2 regions of the Clostridium neonatale genome follow, and region 1 is predicted to be linked to the other one. Evidence: riboswitches for the same ligand, from Rfam matches in the RefSeq annotation. Region 1 holds a riboswitch; the other holds the start of a gene.
What was found. A riboswitch is a leader RNA that binds a small molecule or an ion and turns the genes downstream of it on or off. The one in region 1 is predicted to bind glycine.
Positions count from the first base shown of each region.

Region 2: another riboswitch for glycine. It lies ahead of CNEONATNEC86_RS14175 (amino acid permease); the one in region 1 lies ahead of CNEONATNEC86_RS16570 (alanine/glycine:cation symporter family protein).

Region 1 covers NZ_UICR01000002.1:1,076,349-1,087,747, reverse strand. The annotation lists gene CNEONATNEC86_RS16585 (glycogen/starch/alpha-glucan phosphorylase) at 1-1,825, shown strand, start outside; gene CNEONATNEC86_RS16580 (D-2-hydroxyacid dehydrogenase) at 2,246-3,205, shown strand; gene CNEONATNEC86_RS16575 (phosphatase) at 3,393-4,124, shown strand; glycine riboswitch at 4,386-4,484, shown strand; glycine riboswitch at 4,487-4,612, shown strand; gene CNEONATNEC86_RS16570 (alanine/glycine:cation symporter family protein) at 4,810-6,249, shown strand; gene CNEONATNEC86_RS16565 (acylphosphatase) at 6,559-6,831, opposite strand; gene ndk (nucleoside-diphosphate kinase) at 7,024-7,434, shown strand; gene CNEONATNEC86_RS16555 (ABC transporter substrate-binding protein) at 7,487-8,542, opposite strand; gene CNEONATNEC86_RS16550 (ABC transporter permease) at 8,567-9,349, opposite strand; gene CNEONATNEC86_RS16545 (ABC transporter permease) at 9,343-10,185, opposite strand; gene potA (spermidine/putrescine ABC transporter ATP-binding protein) at 10,178-11,227, opposite strand; gene CNEONATNEC86_RS16535 (helix-turn-helix domain-containing protein) at 11,249-11,399, opposite strand, start outside.
Region 2 covers NZ_UICR01000002.1:557,362-568,760, reverse strand. The annotation lists gene CNEONATNEC86_RS14195 (glycoside hydrolase family 3 C-terminal domain-containing protein) at 1-851, shown strand, start outside; gene CNEONATNEC86_RS14190 (MATE family efflux transporter) at 1,420-2,829, shown strand; gene CNEONATNEC86_RS14185 (LysR family transcriptional regulator) at 3,156-4,064, shown strand; gene CNEONATNEC86_RS14180 (5-methyltetrahydropteroyltriglutamate--homocysteine S-methyltransferase) at 4,251-5,363, shown strand; glycine riboswitch at 5,601-5,690, shown strand; gene CNEONATNEC86_RS14175 (amino acid permease) at 5,799-7,181, shown strand; gene CNEONATNEC86_RS14170 (urease accessory protein UreH domain-containing protein) at 7,446-9,242, opposite strand; gene CNEONATNEC86_RS14165 (rubredoxin-like domain-containing protein) at 9,629-9,964, shown strand; gene CNEONATNEC86_RS14160 (DUF305 domain-containing protein) at 10,299-10,937, opposite strand.

The DNA.
Region 1 (11,399 bases):
TTCAGACATGAAGGTAAAAGCTGTTCCATATGATGTTCCTATAATAGGATATGACACTAAAAATATAAATACATTAAGATTATGGCAGTGTGAAGCATTAAGAGAATTTGATTTCAATTTATTTAATAATCAACAATATATTGAGGCAGTATCAGCAAGAAATAAAGCAGAAGATATATCAAGGGTTTTATATCCTAATGATACTGCAGAAGCAGGAAAGATATTAAGACTTAGACAACAATACTTCTTTTCTAGTGCATCTATGAAAGATATAATAAAGAAATATAAAGCTACTTATGGAAATGATTTTTCTGACTTTGCAAAATACAATGTAGCTCAGCTAAATGATACGCATCCAACTATATCTATACTTGAGTTTATGAGAATACTAGTTGATGAAGAAAAGGTAGAATTTAATACAGCTTTAGATATTGCAAAAAAATTCTTTAATTATACTAATCATACAATACTTGCAGAAGCTTTAGAAAAATGGGATATAAGGTTAATAGAACGATTATTCCCAAGAATATTACAAATTGCATATCAAATTAATGACGCATTAATTAATGAATTAAGACAAAAGGGATATGATGAAGGTGCCATTTGGAACTTTAGAATTGTTACAAATGATCAAATAAGAATGGCTAATTTAGCTATTTATGTTGGAAGTGCAGTAAACGGAGTAGCGGCCCTTCATACAGAAATTCTTAAGAATAAAGAACTTAATAATTGGTACAATTTATATCCAGAAAAATTTCAAAATAAAACTAACGGTATAACTCCAAGAAGATGGCTTAGACTCTGTAATCCAGAATTATCTGAATTTATTACAGAATTATTAGGTACTGAGGAGTGGGTAAAAGATTTAAGTATTTTAAAAGGATTAGATAAATTTAAAGATAATGATGAAGTATTGAACAATCTTATGAAAATTAAGAGAGAAAAGAAGGCACAATTATCTGCTTATATAAGACAAGAAGAAGGTGTAGAAGTTGATCCTGATTCATTCTTTGATATTCAAATAAAGAGACTACATGAATATAAGAGACAATTATTAAATGCATTGTATATTTTAGATCTATACTATAGAATTAAAGAAAATCCTAATATTGAGATACCAAAAACTACATTTATATTTGGCGCTAAAGCATTTCCGGGATATAGAAGAGCAAAAGGTATAGTTAAGCTTATAAATGAAATAGCAAAACTTATAGATGGTGATCCAATTTCAGTTGGAAGAATTAAAGTTGTTTTTGTTCATAATTATAGAGTATCATATGCTCAGAAATTATTCCCAGGATCAGATTTATCAAAACAAATCTCTACAGCTGGTAAAGAAGCATCCGGAACTGGAAATATGAAGTTCATGTTAAATGCCACACCAACATTTGGAACATATGATGGAGCTAATATTGAGATAGTAAATGCAAGTGGTGAAGAAAATAACTATATCTTTGGATTAAGAGTTGAGGATATTGAAAAATTAAAGAATAACTATAATCCAAAAGAATACTATAGAAATAATCCATGTATCAAGAGAGTTATTGATACATTAATTAATGGAATGCTAAATGATGGTGGAACAGGTTATTTTGAAGATATATATAATGCACTATTAGAAGAAGGTGATCAATACTTTTTGCTTGCAGATTTTGATTTGTTTAAGAAAGCTCAAGATAAGGTATTTGAAGATTATAAAGATAAAAAGAAATGGGCTCAAAAGTGCTTAGCTAACCTAAGTAATTCAGGTGAATTTTCAAGTGATAGAACTATAAAGCAATATTGCGATGAGATTTGGCATATAGAACCAGCTAAGGTACAATAAAATATAAAAATGATGTAATATCAAAGTTTAGTGAAAAATAATCGAAATTCAATATATGATAGAGTGTAGAAAAATTTGACTTAGCAGAGGTTAATATAAATACTACGCATATTCATATATTGCATTTCTTTATTTTTATATAAGTATATATTTTTTATATTTTTCTCTTTATAAGTTGATACCTTTAATAAGAATAGAATACTAATTTTTTATAATCTATGATATGTATAAATGATTATTTATTTAGTATATGTTTAGTAATTTCTTGTGATATAAAACTAATTGTACTAATAAATTTCTATGTATTTACATTCAATTATATTTGAGATATGATTTATTATAAAGTATTATAAATTTAATATGTGATTGGAGGCGAAGGTTATTTTATAGGGTGAATAACTTATAAAATAGCAAATAATTATGAGAAACATAGTTGTTTTAGATGGAAAAACATTAGGAAATGTTGATTATATTAAACTAAATGAATTTGGACAAGTTGCTTATTATGATAAAACAGAAAAGGATGATGTTGAAGAGAGAATAAAGGATGCAAATATCATTTTAACAAATAAAGTTGTTTTAGATAGAAACAATTTAAAATCTGCAAATAATGTAGAATTAATATGTGAAATGGCTACAGGGTATAATAATATAGACATTGAATATGCAAAAGAAAATGGGATAGCGGTTACAAATGTTGCAGGATATTCAACTGGAACTGTTGCTCAACATACTTTTGCGTTATTACTTACTTTATATGATAACATAAGGTATTTTGATGATTTCGTAAAAAGTGGAGAATACTCAAAGAGTGGAATGTTTACGAACTTAGAAAGAACTTATAATGATCTATCAGGAAAAGTTTGGGGAATAATAGGTTTGGGCAATATAGGGAAAAAAGTGGCCAAAATTGCGCAAGCTTTTGGTGCAAGAGTAGTTTATTATTCTACATCAGGTAAAAATTCAGATTCTAATTTTGTGAGAGTTGAATTGGAAGAACTGTTAAAAACATGTGATGTTATATCAATTCATGCACCTTTAAATGAGAAAACAAAAGGATTAATCAATTATAAAGCTTTAACTATGATGAAGAAAGATGCAATATTAATTAATGTGGGAAGAGGTCCTATTGTTGTAGATGAAGATTTAGCACAAGCTATAGATGAAGAAATAATTGGTGGAGCAGCTTTGGATGTATTTGAAGCAGAGCCAATACCAAATAATAATCCTTTACTTAGTATAAAAAACACTGAAAAATTAATTATGACGCCTCATATAGCATGGGCAAGTGAAGAAGCTAGAGATAGACTATTTACAGATTTATTGGAAAATATAAGAGCTTATAATAGAGGACAAAAAAGGAATAGAGTAGATATTTAATATGTATAATAAGACTATGTCATTGGCATAGTTCTATTGTTTTATAAAGTTTAGATAGGCAAGGATATTTTAATTTAATATATCAGTATTTTACTAATATTTAACAAGAATATTAGGTTTAATTTAAATTTCTACTATGATAATATAAATATAGAATTATAAACTTAATGAAAAGAGGAATGTTTTGATGAAATATGCATTAGATGTACATACTCATACAATAGTTAGCGGTCATGCTTATTCAACTTTAATGGAAAATGCGAAGGCGGCATCAGAAAAAGGTATCAAAGTTCTTGGAACTACTGAACATGGATGTATGATGCCAAATGCACCACATATTTGGTATTTTAATAACTACAAAGTGTTACCTAGAGAAATGTATGGTGTAACTATGCTTTATGGAGTTGAGGCTAATATATTGAACCATGATGGTAAGATGGATATGGATGATAAAACTTTAGAGAAGGTTGATATAGTAATTGGAAGTATACATGAACCGATATACAATATGGGATCGGTTGAAGAAAATACAAGAGCATATATTAATGCAATAAAAAGTGGAAAGATTGATATTGTAGGGCATCTAGGGAATCCTATGATTCCCGTAAATTATGAAGAAATAGTGAAATGTGCTTTAGAAAATGATGTGTTAATAGAGATTAACAATAGTTCTTTTACTACTTCTCGACTTGGTAGCTTGGGTAATTGCACTAAGATAGCTGAATTATGTAAGAAATATAATGTTACAATAGTTATGAATAGTGATGCTCATTTTTGTACAAAAATAGGAGAATTTAAAGAAGCAATAGATATGCTTGCTTCTATAGATTTTCCGGAAGAACTTATTATAAATTCTGACCCTGAAAAGTTACTTAAAAAGTTAAAAATAAAAGGAAAATTAACTGATTTAAATATATAAAATTATTCAAATTTAAAAATCGATTTTATTAAAAACTGTTTTCTATATGAAAGCAGTTTTTATTTATAATAATTTTGCAGAAAAAAGAATTTAAATATATTCAAAGAATAGTGTAATTGCTTAAAAAACTACTAAAAAGTCTGTTAATTTATATGCAAATTTTGAAAAAAATATAAAATTATCAAGAAGGGATTAAAAATACTTGAAATAAGTTAATAATAACTATATAATTTTAAGGGTAAATTAAATGTAAATGTTCGGATGAAGGCAGTGGGAGAGTTATTATTTATAATTTCTTTTTGATTTATTATAATACACCGAAGAAGCAAATCTTTCAGGTATTAGGACCGTTGCTGGACGAGCCTCTGGAGAGACTCATTTATGAATGAGCACCGAAGGAGCAAAATATTGAAGAAAATATTATTACATTTATTATTTAAAGTAGTAAATTTTTTTAGTATTGAAACTCTCAGGTAAAAGGACAGAGGATAGGAAGCATGACAATTCACAATGTATAATTCACAATGTATAATTGAGGATAAAAATAGCTTTGCTATTTTTGATAAATTTAAATTAAGAAAACTGAAAGTTTTCTACCTAAATTGTAAATTGTAAACTTTGAATTATGAATTGTATAGTCTCTTATTCTCCTCCAATGATAAAAAATATTAGGGGGAATTTTTTTATGTTATTTTCAAATTTCTTATTAGCAGGGAATACATCTACAATTCAAAATGTATTTCAAAAAATCGATGATATTATATGGGGGCCACCTTTATTAATACTTTTGGTTGGGACTGGAATATATCTAACACTTCGCTTAAAATTATTACAAGTCTTTAAATTACCGTTAGCATTAAAATATGTATTTGGAAAAGATGAAGAAGCTCAAAATGATGATGCACATGGAGATGTATCAAGTTTTGGAGCACTATGTACAGCGTTATCAGCAACAATTGGAACAGGAAATATAGTAGGTGTTGCGACAGCAGTAAAAGCAGGAGGGCCAGGAGCACTATTTTGGATGTGGATTGCGGCTTTCTTTGGAATGGCAACTAAGTATGCAGAAGGTGTACTCGCAATAAAATATAGAGAAGTAGATGAAAACGGACAAATGTGTGGTGGACCTATGTACTATATACAAAATGGGTTAGGTATGAAATGGTTAGCTAAATTATTTGCATTGTTTGGTGTTGGAGTTGCTTTCTTTGGAATAGGAACATTTGGTCAAGTTAATTCAATAGCAGCAGCAGCACAAAATTTTAATATACCTAAAATTGCAACGGCTGTAGTCATAACAGCATTAGTAGCTTTAGTAACATTAGGTGGAATTAAAAGAATATCAAAAGTATCTGAAGCAATAGTTCCATTTATGGCAGTAGCATATATTATTGGAGCTGTTATAGTACTTGCATGTAATTTTAGAGCAATACCACAAGCTTTAGGTTTAATAATAACTAGTGCTTTTAATCCTAAAGCTGTAGGTGGTGCAATTGCAGGTGTAACTGTTTCTGTAGCACTTAGAAATGGGATTGCAAGAGGGGTATTTTCAAATGAATCAGGACTTGGAAGTGCACCAATAGCAGCAGCAGCAGCAAAAACAAATTTTCCAGCAAGACAAGGCTTGATTTCTATGACAGGAACATTTTTTGATACAATACTAATTTGTACAATGACAGGACTTGTAATAGTATTAACAAGTGGAAGCACTGGTGTGTTTGAAGTTGGAGCAACAATTGAAGGAGCAGGACTTACATCAGCAGCTTTTGAAATTGGTTTACCTATAGCCACTATTGGAAAATACATTGTTAATATAGGATTAGTTTTCTTTGCATTTACTACCATACTTGGATGGAACTATTATGGTGAAAAGTGTATGCAATATTTATGCGGAACTAAGTCTATAATGCCATATAGAATAATATATATAGTACTTGTTGCAATAGGACCTTTCTTGCCATTGGAATTAATATTTATAATTGCAGATATAGTTAATGGATGCATGGCATTTCCTAACCTAGTTGGACTTATAGGGCTTAGAAAGGTTGTTATAAAAGAAACAGAAGACTACTTTAATAGCTTGGAAAATGAAAAGCTAGGTAATAAAGAATATGACCTTGCATAATAACATAAATAAAGGACGTATAATCATGGTTTAGTGGATAACAACCGAAATTCAATATATGATATGCTCGATTGCGTAAATATTTCAGCCCAAAATTCTAATGAAAGAGGTTGCTCCAAAAAAAGTTTGCTCCGACAACAAGTGTTGGACAAACAATTTTGGAACGGCCTTCAGCCTCTTTCAAAGAATTTAAAGGCTAAAATATTTAATGCAATACTACACATAAGCAGAGAACCACATAAGAGTTTTATTTCGATTATTCACACTAAACTCAGTACGTTCTTTATTTATTTTATGATGCAACATGTTTTAATATTTGATAGAATATTTTTTTTCATTATCTATAATAGAAAGTTTATCTAAAACTAAATCATCAACTCGACAAAAGCCATTTCCTTTTTTTATAGCAGCAATAAAGGAAAGGACATCTTGCTCTAAGCCTTGAACTTCTATGGATACTTTACCATCATATAGATTTTTACAAAAACCTGTTAAATTAAACTGCATAGCTTTCATTTGAGTGAAATATCTAAATCCTACACCTTGAACTTTACCATCAACAATTATTGAATATCTAATCATAAATCCTCCTAAGTATAAGTAATTTATTTATATATTGAAACTTATAGCATGAATTAATACTTAAATTATAGCATATTCTAAAAAAAATAATAATATACATATAAAAGTGTTTCTAATTTTCTGAAAATTGAGTATAATATATGTAAACTAGGGAATAATTTCAACGTGAGTGTTTATAGAAAGGATGACTTTATTATGGAAAGAACTATGGTGCTAATTAAGCCTGATGGAGTAGAAAGAAATATAATAGGAAATATTATAAGTTGTTATGAAGCTAATGGTTTAAAGATAAAAGAATTAAAAATGATGAAAGCAACAAGAGAAATTGCAGAAAAACATTATTCTCAACATAAAGGTAAAGATTTTTATGAGGAATTAATAACGTTTATAACAAGAAGTCCATTAGTAGCAATTATATTAATAGGAGAAGAGGCAGTAAATAGAGTAAGAGCAATAAATGGTGCAACTAGTCCAGATGATGCTGCTGAAGGAACAATAAGACATAGATATGCTAGAAGTAAAACAGAAAATTGCGTACATGCATCTGATACAGTAGAAAGTGCAGAAGAAGAAATCAATTTATGGTTTTCAGAATTAAAATAAATAATACCCACTATTTGAGATTTTCGGATAGTGGGTATCATTTATAAGTTAGTTATTTAGTTTTTATATTCATCCATGCATCATCATATAATTTTAGATTATCACCTAAATCAACGAATATTTCACATTTATCAAGAACATCTTTAGATGGATAAGATTTTTTAACTTCATCATCTAACATCTCATATGTAGCTTTATTTGGAGTTGAATAACCAATATAATCAACATTTTGTTTTGAATTTTCTGGATCAGTTAAAAAATTAATTAGTTTTTCAGCATTTTCCTTGTTTTTAGAACCTTTAGGTATTACCATCGCATCAAACCACTTATTTGATCCTTCTTCTGGAATTACATATTTAAGCTCTGGATTTTCAGACATAATATATGCAGCATCTCCAGACCAAACAGTAGCTAAAGCAGCTTCTCCATTAATCATCTTATCTTTAACTTCATCAACATAATAAAGTGGATCCATAGTTTGTTTTTGTTTAACCAATTCATCTGTAGCGGCAGCTATTTCATCTGGATTAGTACTATTTATAGAATATCCTAATTTATCCAACCCTATAGCTATGGTATCTCGCATAGAATCAAACATAATTACTTGTTTTCCACTATATTTAGTATTCCATAAAATATCCCAACTAGTAACAGGCTCAGTTACTACAGCAGGATCATAAATTATTCCTATTGTTCCCCACATGTAAGGTACAGAATATTCATTATTAGGGTCATATGATAAGTTTTTATACGTATCATCTATATATTCATAATTGGGTATATTATTAAAATCTAATTTTTCAACCATATCTTCTTTAATCATTTTTTCAATCATATAATCTGATGGAATGACTAAATCATAACTTCCAGGAGTACTTTTTAATTTTTGATACATGATTTCATTAGTATCGTAAGTAGAATAATCTACTTTTATCCCGGTTTCTTTGGTGAATTTAGCCAATAAATCTTCATCGATATAATCTCCACAGTTATAGAAATATACAGTTCCATTATCAGCAGTATTGTTTGAACTTCCACATCCAGATAAAAGTCCTATAGATATTAGTGAAGATAAAGCTAATGCGCCTAAAAGCTTGAATTTTTTCAAAACTATCACCTCTTATTATATTAATTATTTTTCAGTTAAACTTTGTTTTTTATTAACAATTATTAATAAAGCTAATACGGTAATAAACATTAATGTAGAAAGTGCATTAATTTCTGGTTTTATGCCCCTTCTAGCCATTGAATATATTTCAATAGATAAGTTTGTTACTCCAGGTCCAGTAGTAAAGAAACTAATTACAAAGTCATCAATTGACATTGTAAAAGCCATTAAAAATCCAGCAAATATTCCAGGTTTTATTTGAGGAATAACTACTTTTCTTATAGCATATATTGGAGTAGCACCAAGATCAGCTGCAGCCTCTAACGTGTTTTCGGGTAATTGCTTTAATTTTGGCAATACAGATAAAATAACATATGGTATATCAAATGTTATATGTGCAAGCAGCATTGTAGTGAATCCAAAATCAAACTTTAAAAATATAAACAAACTCATAAGAGCAATACCAGTTACTATATCTGGATTTAAAACAGGCAGATAGTTAATATTTAAAATTAATGCTTTTAATTTGCCACCCATTTTAGATATAGCTATTGCTGCTATTGTTCCAACTATAGTTGATATTACTGAAGCTAATAAAGCAATTAGTATAGTATAATAAAGTGCAGACATAAGTCTGTTATTATTAAATAATTCTAAATACCATTTAAAAGTGAATCCTGTCCATTTACCCATAGTTTTAGATTCATTAAATGAAAATACCATGAGCGTAAAGATAGGTGTGTATAAGAACAAAAAAATGATAATTAAATAAAATCTTTTTATAAATCGCTCTAATTTAGCTACCATAATTGTCCACCGCCTTCCTTACTGTCACTGCTGTCAAATTTTGAGGTTATAGCCATAAATATTAGAATTATAATCATCATAAATATTGAAATAGCAGAACCAAAATTCCAGTCTCCCATTGTTGTGTATTGTTGTTCAATTAAATTTCCGACTAACATATATTGTCCGCCGCCAAGTAATCTAGAAATTACAAATGTAGAAACGGCAGGCATAAATACCATTGTGATACCTGAGAAGATTCCAGGAACGCTTAATGGGAGTATAATTTTCATAAATACTTTAAACTTATTGGCACCCAGATCAGCAGCAGCATTAATTAAATCTTTATCCATTTTAATTAATATAGTATATAATGGTAATACCATGAAAGGTAGAAAATTGTAAACCATTCCGAGTAGCACTGCGCCATCATTATATAAAAATTGAATTGGTGCAACTCCAATCTTTCTAAGTAGCGTATTTATAATACCTGTTTTTCCTAAGATAGGTAACCAAGCATAAGTTCTAAGTAAAAAATTCATCCACATTGGAAGAATAAATAACATTATTAAAAGATTTCTAGTACTAGATTTCATTTGAGAAATTATGTATGCTATAGGATATCCTATTATTAAGCAAGCTATAGTAGATATAAAAGCTAGCCATATTGATCTCTTAAATACACTAAAATATTGAGGAGATAACAATCTAGTATAGTTTTCTAATGAAAATGCATATCCTGAAGAAGTTTCTTTTGTAAAGCTGAAAAATAAAACTATGATTAATGGAATTACTATAAATAATGCGCTCCAAACAAAATAAGGATAAGCAATTAATGAAGTTTTTTTCTTATTCATTTTGCCCACTCTTTCTCATAATATGAATGTCTTCAGGATAAATATCAAGACCTATGATACTGCCTACTTCAGCGCATTTAGTATTATGAAGTATAAAATCAAATTCTTCAGTTGAAACAATCATTTCATAGTGAACTCCTTTGAAGATTTGAGAAGTTACAGTTCCTTTAAGCATTCCATTATCAGCATCTACCATTTTTATATCTTCAGGTCTTATAACCACATCAATAGGCTCCATTTTTTCAAAGCCTTCATCAACACATTCAAAAGTTTTATTACAAAATTCTACTTTAAAATTATCTATCATAGTTCCGTTAAGTATATTACTTTCACCAATAAAATCTGCAACAAAAGCATTAGCAGGTTCATTATAAATGTCCTGTGGTGTTCCCATTTGTTGAATAATTCCTTTATTCATAACTATAATAGTATCTGACATTGTAAGAGCTTCTTCTTGATCATGTGTTACAAAAACAAATGTTATTCCAACTTCTTGTTGAATTTTTTTTAATTCAATTTGCATTTCTTTTCTAAGCTTCAAATCCAATGCACCTAGAGGTTCATCAAGAAGTAGTATTTCAGGTTTGTTAATTAATGCTCTTGCTATAGCAACTCTTTGCTGTTGTCCACCACTTAATGAATCAACACTTCTTTTTTCAAATCCCTTTAGAGCAACTAAAGAAAGCATTTCTTCTACTTTATTTTTTATTTCATCTTTTGGAAGCTTCTTAAGCTTTAGTCCGAAAGCAATATTATCAAATATATTCATATGAGGAAATAATGCATATTTTTGAAATACAGTATTCACTTTTCTTTTGTATGGAGGCAATGTTGAAATATCATTGTTCTTAAATATTAGCTCTCCAGAATCTGCATTTTCAAATCCAGCAATTATTTTAAGGGTAGTTGTTTTACCACATCCACTTGGTCCAAGTAATGTTAAAAATTCATTCTTTTTTATATTTAAAGATAAATTATCTAATACTTTTTGTTCACCATAAGATTTGTTAAGGTTTTTTAGTTCTAAAATATTTTCGCTCACAAGAACACCTCTTTCTAAAAATTAAAATGATGGTGGAGTACTAATCCAAATTACCTTAGCAGGTACTTTACTATTGTTAGAAATATAGTGCGTAACTTTAGCTTTGTAGTAGAAGCTCTCACCTTTTTTCACTTTATATTTCTTTTTACCTAAGTGAAGCGTTATTGAACCA
Region 2 (11,399 bases), 520 kb from region 1:
ATGACAGATTAGCAGAAGCAATTTCAATAGCAGAAAGATCAGATGTTGCAATTCTTTGCTTAGGCTTAGATTCTACTATTGAAGGAGAGCAAGGTGATGCAGGTAATAGTGAAGGGGCTGGTGATAAACCAAACTTAAATTTACCAAGAAAGCAACAAGAACTACTAGAAAAAATAATTGAAACTGGAACACCAGTTATATTAGTAATTGGTACAGGAAGTGCATTAACATTTAATGGAGCAGAAGAAAAATGTGCTGCTATATTAGATGCATGGTATCCAGGAAGTCGTGGTGGTAGAGCTGTAGCTGATTTATTATTTGGAAAATGCTCACCAAGCGGTAAATTACCTGTAACTTTTTATAAGGATCTTAATTATATACCGGAATTTACTGATTATTCAATGAAGGGTAGAACATATCGTTATATTACAGGAGAAAGCTTATATCCATTTGGATATGGATTAACTTATTCTACTGTAGAATTATCAGAGTTAAATGTATCAAATATTAAGGATGAATTCGAAGATGTAGATGTAAGCATAAAAATCACAAATACAGGAGAGTTTGATATCGAAGAAGTAGTACAATGCTATATTAAAGATCTCGATTCTAAATATGCAGTTCTAAATTATAGCTTAGCAGGATTTAAACGCGTTGAACTAAAGAAAGGAGAAAGTAAAGTTGTAACTATGAAGGTTAAAAAATCATCCTTTGAAGTAGTAAATGATGAGGGAGAAAGAATACTTGATAGCAAAAACTTTAAATTGTTTATTGGTATATCTCAACCAGATAAAAGAAGTGTACAACTCACTGGTGTACAACCTTTAGAAACTACAATAAAATTAATATAAAATTTATGGTGGATTTCAAAGGTTATGCCTTACTTCCACCATGAACCCCACAAAAATCTAATTTTAATATGCTCCCTTTATAGTAGACAGTTAAAATAATAAAACTGTTTCTATAAAGGGGTATTTTAATGTCAAGAAAAACTAAATGTTCTCTTGATGAAAAATTGATAGAGGTGATTTAGGATAAGTTATGAAGAACCAAAATTAAAAGAAGTATTTTAAATATTTTAAAGCTCTAAATCCAACACAATATACGGGAATTTACTTACCCTTTTTAATGAAAATTAGTAAGTAACATTATTAAGTTCTTAAATGGTATTATATTCACTTAATAAATCACAAAATTTCAAAACTAATTTTAATGAATTTTTAGCCTTGGGATTGTTAATTTTAGAGTTATTAAACATTATTTATGAAAAATTACAAAAATACATTAAAATGAAATAATTTTCTTATAAGTCATTGAAAGAACAACAAATCTTAAGCTATAATAAGGAAGAAATTTTACGAGTATAAAAGAGCAATATAATATTTTAAATATATTAGCTTTAGAAAGAGGATAAAGGCTATGGCAAAGAATGAAACAAAAGATATGACTACAGGTAATCCATTTAAAATTATTTTGGGATTTTCAATTCCATTATTGTTTGGAATGCTATTTCAACAGTTTTATAGTATGGCAGATACAATTATAGTAGGGAAATATTTGGGCGTTGATTCTTTAGCGGCAGTAGGGTCAACAAGTTCAATAAATTTTATGATAATTGGATTTTGCATGGGGATTTGTAATGGATTTGCAATACCAGTAGCACAAAAATTTGGAGCATCTGATTATAAACTTTTACGTAAATATGTAGCTAATAGTGCATGGTTATCAATTATAATTTCAGCTATAATGACAGTTATAGTATGTGTATTTTGCAGAGATATTTTAGTTTTGATGAGGACACCAGAAAATATTATTGATGGTGCATATGATTATATATTTGTAATATTTTTAGGAATACCAGTAACATTTCTTTATAATTTGTTAGCAGGTATTATTCGTTCACTTGGAGATAGTAAGACACCACTTATTTTTTTAATTATATCTTCAGTGATTAATGTTATTTTGGGCTTATATTTAATAATATTTGTGCATATGGGAGTAGAAGGATCAGCTTTGGCTACGGTTATATCACAGGGAATATCAGGAGTATGTTGCTTAATATTTATGAGAAAAAAATATGAAATTCTTAAATTTGAAAAAGATGAATTAAAAATTGATGTAAGATGTATTAAAAAGTTATGTTATATGGGAATACCAATGGGATTACAATATTCTATTACAGCTATAGGTAGTGTAATACTACAGACATCAGTAAATAATCTTGGTTCAGATGTGGTAGCTTCAGTTGCTGCTGGGTCTAAAATATCTGCATTTTTATGTTGTCCATTTGATGCACTTGGTTCAACAATGGCGGTATATGCTGGACAAAATGTTGGGGCTAGAAAGTTAGAGCGTATAAGTCAAGGAATAAAGAGCAGTATAATTATAGGATCAGCATATTCAATAATAGCTCTTATTGTATCAATTTTCTTTGGAAAGAGCATAGCATTAATATTTATAGATAGTAGTGAAGCACAAATACTTTCACAAGTAATTAAATATTTAATAATGACAGCAACTTTTTATATTCCATTATGTTTTGTAAATGTAGTACGTTTTACTATTCAGGGAATGGGATATTCAATGTTTGCAATACTTGCTGGAGTATGTGAGATGATAGCAAGAACAGTGTGTGGATTTGTTTTAGTTCCTATATTTGGATATATAGCAGTATGTTTTGCTAGTCCAGTTGCATGGATATGTGCAGATGCATTTTTGATACCAGCATATGGTGCTGTATTAAAGGATTTAAAGAAAGAGATTGATATAACAATACATGAAGAACAAATGTTAGAAGGAGAGGTTGTAAAAGAGAATATAGAAATATAACTTGTAAAATTGATACCTTCTAGCATATCAGTTAGAAGGACTTTTTTATTCTTTAGGAAATTATATTCATGGATAATCTGTGGATAATTCATTTTTAAAAATATTGCAATAAACTAAATGCATAGTTCCTAAAGAATAAAAAATAAATTATATGCGCCTGGTCTTTTCTTCGGCAAGCTCAGAAAATCCAGAGTGCGCTGAAAAAAATCGACGGCTTAAAGGATTACGTTTTATAAAAGCTATTGTATTCTATTGGATTTGTATTTTTATAGAAGACTATATCATAGTCGCCTTGGCGATTTTTTTATTTTTAAGGTGGTGATAAAATGACATTACAGCAATTAAAATATGCAATTGAAATTGCAAAATGTGGATCAATTAATATTGCTGCTAGAAAGCTTTTTATTACTCAGCCAAGTCTTTCTAATGCAATTAGAGAACTTGAAACTGAACTAAATATAAGTATTTTTCAGCGTACAAACAGAGGAATTAGTGTTTCAGTTGATGGAGCAGAATTTTTAGGTTATGCACGACAAGTAGTTGAGCAAACAGAACTGTTAGAAAAACGATATTTTAATACAAAGCCTTCAGCACAACATTTTTCTGTATCAACTCAGCATTATGCCTTTTCTGTCAATGCTTTCGTTAACTTAATAAAAGAATATGGAAATAACGAATATGAATTTAGTCTAAGAGAAACGAAAACCTATGAAATTATTGACGATGTAAAAAATCTTCGAAGTGAAATAGGAGTTTTATATTTAAATGAGTTTAACTCAAAAATTCTTAATAAACTCTTTAAGGAAAACAACTTAAAGTTTACAAAGTTATTTGTGGCAAAACCACATGTATTTATTAGTATAAATAACCCTCTTTCAAAGCAAAAAGTAGTAACTATTGAAGATTTGAAGGATTATCCATATTTATGTTTTGAGCAGGGAGAATATAATTCATTTCATTTTTCTGAAGAAATACTAAGTACTCTTTCTCATAAAAAAAACATAAAAGTTAGTGATAGAGCAACTCTTTTTAATCTATTAATTGGATTAAATGGGTACACTATATCAACGGGAGTTCTAAGTTCTGATTTAAATGGAAATGATATTATTGCTGTACCTCTAGATGTCAATGAAGAAATAATAGTTGGTTGGATTTCACATAAAAGTATTAAGCTTAGCAAACTTGCGAATATTTACATTGATGCATTAAATGAAATTATTTCAGAATTTATATAAGATTTATTTCTAGTGCTTTTAAAAACAAGATTTACATATTTCAGCTATAGTATAAAACTATAACAAGTAATAGTTTTTTGGAGTTACACTATAATTAAATTTATATGATATGATTACTTCAATAAAAATTTTTGATAAAAGATTGTTTTTAAAATTAGATTAACAATTTTTATAGGAGGAATAATTATGAATAACAATGCACCGTTTAAATATGATATTGTAGGAAGTTTTTTAAGACCTGATTATTTAAAGAAGGCAAGAAGTGAATATGCAAATGGAAAAATTACAGCAGAAGAGCTAAAAAAAGTTGAAAATGTAGCAATTACAGATTTAATTACAAAACAGAAAGCAGCTGGACTTAGAGTTATAACAGATGGAGAGTTTAGGAGGAGTTCATGGCATCTTGATTTTATGTGGGCATTTAATGGTGTTGGACATGAGAAGACAAAGGATGGAATTCCGTTTGATGGAGAGGCAGCATTAATTGATGACACATTCCTTATTGGAAAAGTATTTGTTAACAGTCATCCTTTTGTTGAACATTTTAAATTTGTAAAACAATTTGAAGATGATAATACTGTTGCTAGACAGACAATTCCTGCACCAGCACAGTTTTTATTTCAGATGATTATCCCTGAAAATTTGGAAAAAACAAAAGCCATTTATCCAAACGAAGAAGAGTTGATTTTAGATATTGCAGATGGATACAAAAAAGTTATTAAAGACTTATATGCAGCAGGATGCAGGAACATCCAGTTTGATGATTGTACATGGGGAGTATGCGTTGATCCTAATGCTTGCTTAATTTTTGGTACTGATGAAGATGGCCTTCAAGATAATATTGAAAAATTAATAAGAATCAATAATCTTGCTATTGAAGGTAAGCCAGAAGACCTTGTAATTAACACTCATATATGTAGAGGAAATTTTCATTCTACATGGGCGTGCCAGGGAGGTTATGACAGTGTAGCAAAAGATCTCTTTGCAAAAGAAAATGTACAGGCCTTTTATTTGGAATTTGATGATGAACGTTCTGGTGATTTTGAATCACTTAAATATGTAGGTAAAGATAAGAAAGTTGTATTAGGACTCATTACAACAAAATCTCCTGTACTTGAGAATAACGATGATATAATTAAACGTATCAAAGAAGCTTCAAAATACATTCCATTGGAACGCTTATGTTTAAGTCCTCAGTGTGGATTTGCATCTACGGAAGAAGGTAATAAACTTACAGAAGAAGAACAATGGGCAAAATTGAAACTGGTTCAGGAAGTTGCAAAAGAGGTATGGAAATAAAATTATTGATTTAAAAAGAATATTATTTAAGCGGACTTGAAATATAGTCTGCTATTTTTATGAAAAATGTTTTTCTAAATTAAAATAAAAAACTTGTAAATTTTACAAAAAAGTATTAGTATATAATAAGAAATTTAATAATTCAGATGAAGATAGCGGGAGAGTTATGGCTATGGCTATACACCGAAGAAGTAAATCTTTCAGGTACCTAATAACATATTAGAGATGACCGCTATTGGATGAATCCTTGGAGAGACTCTTTATAATGAGCACCGAAGGAGAAAGCTGTATAGCGAAACTCTCAGGTAAAAGGACAGGGTAGTTAACATATATTAAAAAGTAATTTATATTTAATTACTTTATTTAGACCTTATCTATTCATAATTTGTATCTCCAACTAATAAATATTCATAATTTTGAAAGGCGGAGAATAATATGTCAGAAAATGAAAACTTGTCTAGAGGCCTTAAAAATCGTCATGTTCAATTACTTGCAATTGGAGGTGCAATTGGTACAGGCTTATTCCTTGGATCAGGCAGGTCTATTAGCTTGGCTGGCCCATCTATTTTATTTGCGTATGCCATAACAGGAACAGTTTGTTTTTTTATTATGCGCGCCCTTGGAGAACTATTACTTTCTAACTTAAACTATCATTCATTTGTAGATTTTGTACATGATTATTTAGGAAACGGATCAGCATTTATTACTGGATGGACATATTGGTTCTGCTGGATTTCACTTGCCATGGCTGACTTAACTGCTGCTGGACTTTATATACAATACTGGTTTCCCAATATAGCTCAGTGGGTTCCAAGCCTTATAGTTCTTATAGTTTTACTAATTATGAATCTTACAACAGTGAAGTTGTTTGGAGAAATGGAATTCTGGTTTGCATTAATTAAAATTGTTGCAATTTTAGCATTAATTATAATTGGTACATTTATGATAATAAAAGGATTCTCTACAGATGCTGGTACATCTAGCTTTACAAACCTTTGGAATAATGGTGGTTGGCTCCCAAATGGAATAAAAGGTTTTGTACTTTCATTTCAAATGGTTGTATTTGCTTTTACTGGAATTGAATTAGTTGGATTAACAGCTGGTGAAACTGAAAATCCAGAACATGTTATTCCAAAAGCCATTAATAATATTCCAATTAGAATTATTATTTTCTATATTGGGGCGCTTATTGTTATTATGAGTATATACCCATGGAATTCAATTAATCCAGATAAAAGTCCATTTGTACAGGTATTTAGCGCAGTAGGAATTACAGCAGCAGCAAGTATTGTAAATTTCGTTGTACTAACATCAGCTGCATCTGCTTGTAATAGTGGTATTTTCAGTACAAGCCGTATGGTTTATTCTCTTGCTAAAGAAAATAATGCACCTGAGTCAATGAAAAAATTAACACCTAATCAAGTACCTTCTAATGCTATAATATTCTCTGCAGCTGTGATTTTTATTTCAGTTATTCTGAATTATATTATGCCAGAAGGGGTATTTGTGCTAATTACAAGCATATCAACATTCTGCTTTATCTTTATTTGGACAATTATAGTTATTTGTCATTTAAGATATCGCAAAACTAATCCTGAACTTGCATCTAGGAGCAAATTCAAAATGCCACTGTACCCAATTGCTAATTATATAATTTTAGCATTTTTAATTTTTGTTATAGGTATATTAGCACTTAATAAAGAAACTCGTGTGGCTTTATTTGTAACACCAGTATGGTTTATAATGCTTGGGGGGATTTATAATATACTTAAATTAAAGACGAAAAATGAGGAAGCTGTCAAAGGAGATTTAGTATAGAATTCAAATTATAGATATATTACTTTAGCGTACTTAGGAAATCCGGAAAATTTAATAAATTATTTTTAAATTCATTAGTGAACTCTAGCATTTTTATCATCTAATATTAATATGGTAAAAATGCTAGAGCCTTTTTTTATTCTATTGGATTTATGTTTTATAGGTGATTATATCATAGTCGCCTTGGCAATTTTGTTATTAAATTTTAACTGGAATAATATGTTAATATAGAATATACGAATATACCAGTAAAAATTAATGAATTTAATTATCTAAAAAATTTTTACGAACATCTTCTAAATTTACATTTTCCAAAGAATCTGTTACTTCGATTCCAATTGCAGCTATATTGTTATTGACTACTACATATGATCCACTTTTATCTATATTAAAATCTACGTCTATAATACCTTTCTTACCTGTAAATGTAGTTACAACATCACCAGTTTCTCCATCATATAAGGTGAAAGTGCTATCTGGATTATCATATGAATCAAGATCTAATGAAAGGTTTGTTTTTATGCCTTTTTCTAATACTACTACAAGTGGTTCAAATTCATAACCGGTTCCCTTAATATTTAAACTCTGTGTATCTCCAGAAATATTAGCCTTTTTAATCAATCTATCAGTTGAAACCTTACTTAAATCATCACCATATATACTTGGAGTTTGCTCAGCATCAGTTACTGTATTACCTGTGCAGCAACTCATTCCACTACTTGGTTGTGGCAATGATGGATCTGCCTTAGATGTATCCACAGAATCAAGATTATCAGTAACCTTAATAACTCCTCTTATCATTCCCATCCAACAACTGAAATTTATATCTTTATCTTCTGGAGTAAATTCAATTATGTTTTCACCAGAATTTAGAGTTTTCTGTATATTTAAAGATGGTATTACCACAGCATTATTACAGGAATTTAACTTACTTCCTGTTATTATCCACTTAACAGGCATTCCTTTTTGTACATAAAATACATTAGGTGTATACCCATTATTATCTGCTGTCATATTTATTATTTGAACTCCATTTTCAATAGTTGGTTTAGCTATATTAGTTTGAGATGCATTTGCTGAAGTACCTTGTGCTAATGTTCTTATATTAGGAAGGCCAAAACCTGCAAGTGCAAGGCCTCTATTTCCCATTATTAATCCAAGTATTATTACTAAAAATCCACTAAACTTTAATAATTGTTTTGTATAACCTTTGCTTAAAAATCCAGATATAGCCCCAAAGCCTAACATTAAAGGAACTGTTCCTAAAGAAAATACAAACATTGATAATGCTCCATTCATTGCACTACCAGTACCTAATGCATAAAGCTGCATTGTTTGCAAAGGGCCACAAGGCATTAATCCATTTAACATTCCAACTAAGAAAGGAGTTTTAGGTTTCTTTTTTGTAGAACATGAAGACCAGGGTAACTTAATATTAAGCTTTCTAAAAATAGAGAATCCTGCCATGTTTAATCCCATTATAACCATAAATACTCCTGCAAATATTTGAAGCCCTGCTTTCACATTAAGTGATAATGATAGGACAGAACCTAAAGCACCTACAATAGCACCAATAATTGTATAAGAAGTTACTCTTCCTGCATTATATAAAATTGCAGGCATTAAAGTCTGAAACTTACTTTTTTCTTCTTTTAAAATACTTTGTGTAAGCATTATACCGCCACACATACCAACACAATGAATTGATGTAAGCATACCAACAATAAATAATACCATATAAGATGCATTATTTAGAGCAGAGCTCATATCAAATCCCGCAGTAGAATTACCAATTAGTAAAATAGCAGCAACCACAACAAAAAAGCCTGCGAATTTAATATTATTTGAATTTTTTGTACTATAACCAGCTTTCTTAATAGCTTCTTTTAATTGTTCAATATTGCAAATCACACTATCATATTCAACAGTTACTTGCTGAGCACTATAGCTAGCAATTACATTTACAACTCCATTAACTTTCTTTAATGCACTCTCTACTTTGCCTTCACATGAAGTACATGTCATGTCATAAACCTTAATAATCTCTCTTTTGATCTTCATATTTGCCTCCATCAAATTACTTTATTTTATTTCAAAATATATTTAAATAGTAATTTATCTTTAGATATATTAATTTTAGTAAAAAGTTGTGAAGATTTTATGAGGATTAAAGAAATAGAAAATATATTTAATTATGTAATTACATATAAGAAGCTTTAAATTTATAACGATAATGAGTTTTTATCCATTTTAAGATTATAATTTGATGAATTGTTAGAATTTTAAAGAAACATTAAGATAACTCTGTTAAATCAGTATTTTTCTTTAAAAATAATTATTATTTGAACTTTGAATAAAGTAAAATAAAAATCTATAATTATAGTTAAATATATAGTAATGAAATATTTATTATATATTTAACTTTTAAAATAAATGGAGGTATTATTATGAAAAAATTATTTAAATGTACAGTATGTGGATTTATAAGTGAAGGTGAAGAAGCTCCTGAAAAATGTCCAAAATGCAACATGGGTAAAGAAAAATTTGTTGAATTAAGCAAGGAAGATGCAGATAAGATCTATCAATCTGACAGAACTAATGATATTCATGCAGAAATCATAGTTTTAGCTGATAAAATTGCTAAACTTTGCAATGAAGGCATAGAAATAAAATTAGATCCTATGTGCGTAGCAGCATTTGAAAAAGCAAAAAATGAGGTTTGGACAATAAAGCAAAGATCAAAAGCTGAATTAGCAGGACACATGAACAAAGGAAAGTGGTAAAACGAGATTTATTCTAATATAGAAAACATAAAAACTAAATTATTATAAATTCTACGTAAATCCATAGTCTATCCATATGTTTCTTATTTGAACAATGGACAGGCTATGAATTCTAATGTATAAGTCAACAAATTCTATAACATATATTATGAAATTAATCTGTTTATTACATAGCTCAAGTAATATTATGAAAAGCTTCTGATTATACTCATAAAATGAGTATTCTTTAAATACCATTCTAAAATATTCAATTAATTTTTGTCCAATCTATAAGAAAAGAGTACTACTCAATTTTAGATTTGGCTTTTAATATCAATTCATCTTTTTCAGGTGGTTATTTAATAGTTTGGATTATGCTTTCCATTTGTTGTATTTCTTTTGTCTGTGTATCAATTATATTTTCAGCCATATTTTTTATTGTGTTATTATCAGTATATTTTAAAATTGTTTCTGACATATCTATTGCCATTTGATGATGAGTAATCATTCCTTTAGCAAATGCTTCATCTACGTTTTTAAATGTTTGATGAGACATAGTATGGTTAGCCGTTTTATTATACTCCTTGAAATAATCAGTTTCTTTATCAGTATCTATTTGAATATTTTTTTTAAGTTCTTGAATTAATTGTTTCATATCTTCAATTTCTGAAACTTGAACATTGATTATATCATTAGCAATTTTTTTTAGTTCTTCATTTTCTCCACCATGTTGTAAAAAGTTTTCAGACATACTAACAGCAGATTCATGGTGTGGGATCATACCGTAAAGAAAGTCAATAGATGCATCACCAGTATGAGGTATTCCATCCATTTCACTCATCATGGTATCCATTAATTTATTATCTTTATCTAAATAATTTATCATATTTGGATCTTGAATATTATTGTTATTATGATATATAAAGATACCTCCTGATACTAATATTATACAAATTAGAATACCACTAATCAAAAATTCACTTTGTTTTATCATTTTTTTATACTCCTTAATTTATAAATTTTAATTTATGAAGTTAACATATGATCTGTAAACTTTAAATTAATTGTATTTTAACAAATAAATATGTAGATTATATGTAGACAGGAATGTGTGTATATATATTAACAATATTGATAATTATATCCAATAGTTGTACAATAATAAAAAAATAGAGATTTATAAAAACAATAATTATTATTAACTTATTATTAATATTATAATATAAGGGGAAATGTGAAGTGGATAAAACAAAGAAGAAAGATTTATTTTAACGTAAGAGTTATTTTATTTGTAATTGATGAGATTGCAAAAATATATATGCTGAATCAAGAAATTCAGTGAGAAAGTTATTAGATTATATTATTTAGAGAACATATGTAATATAGAATTCTAAATTTAACATATATAACATAAATAAAATTCATTTTCATATAATTAAGTTAAGGAGTAATAGAA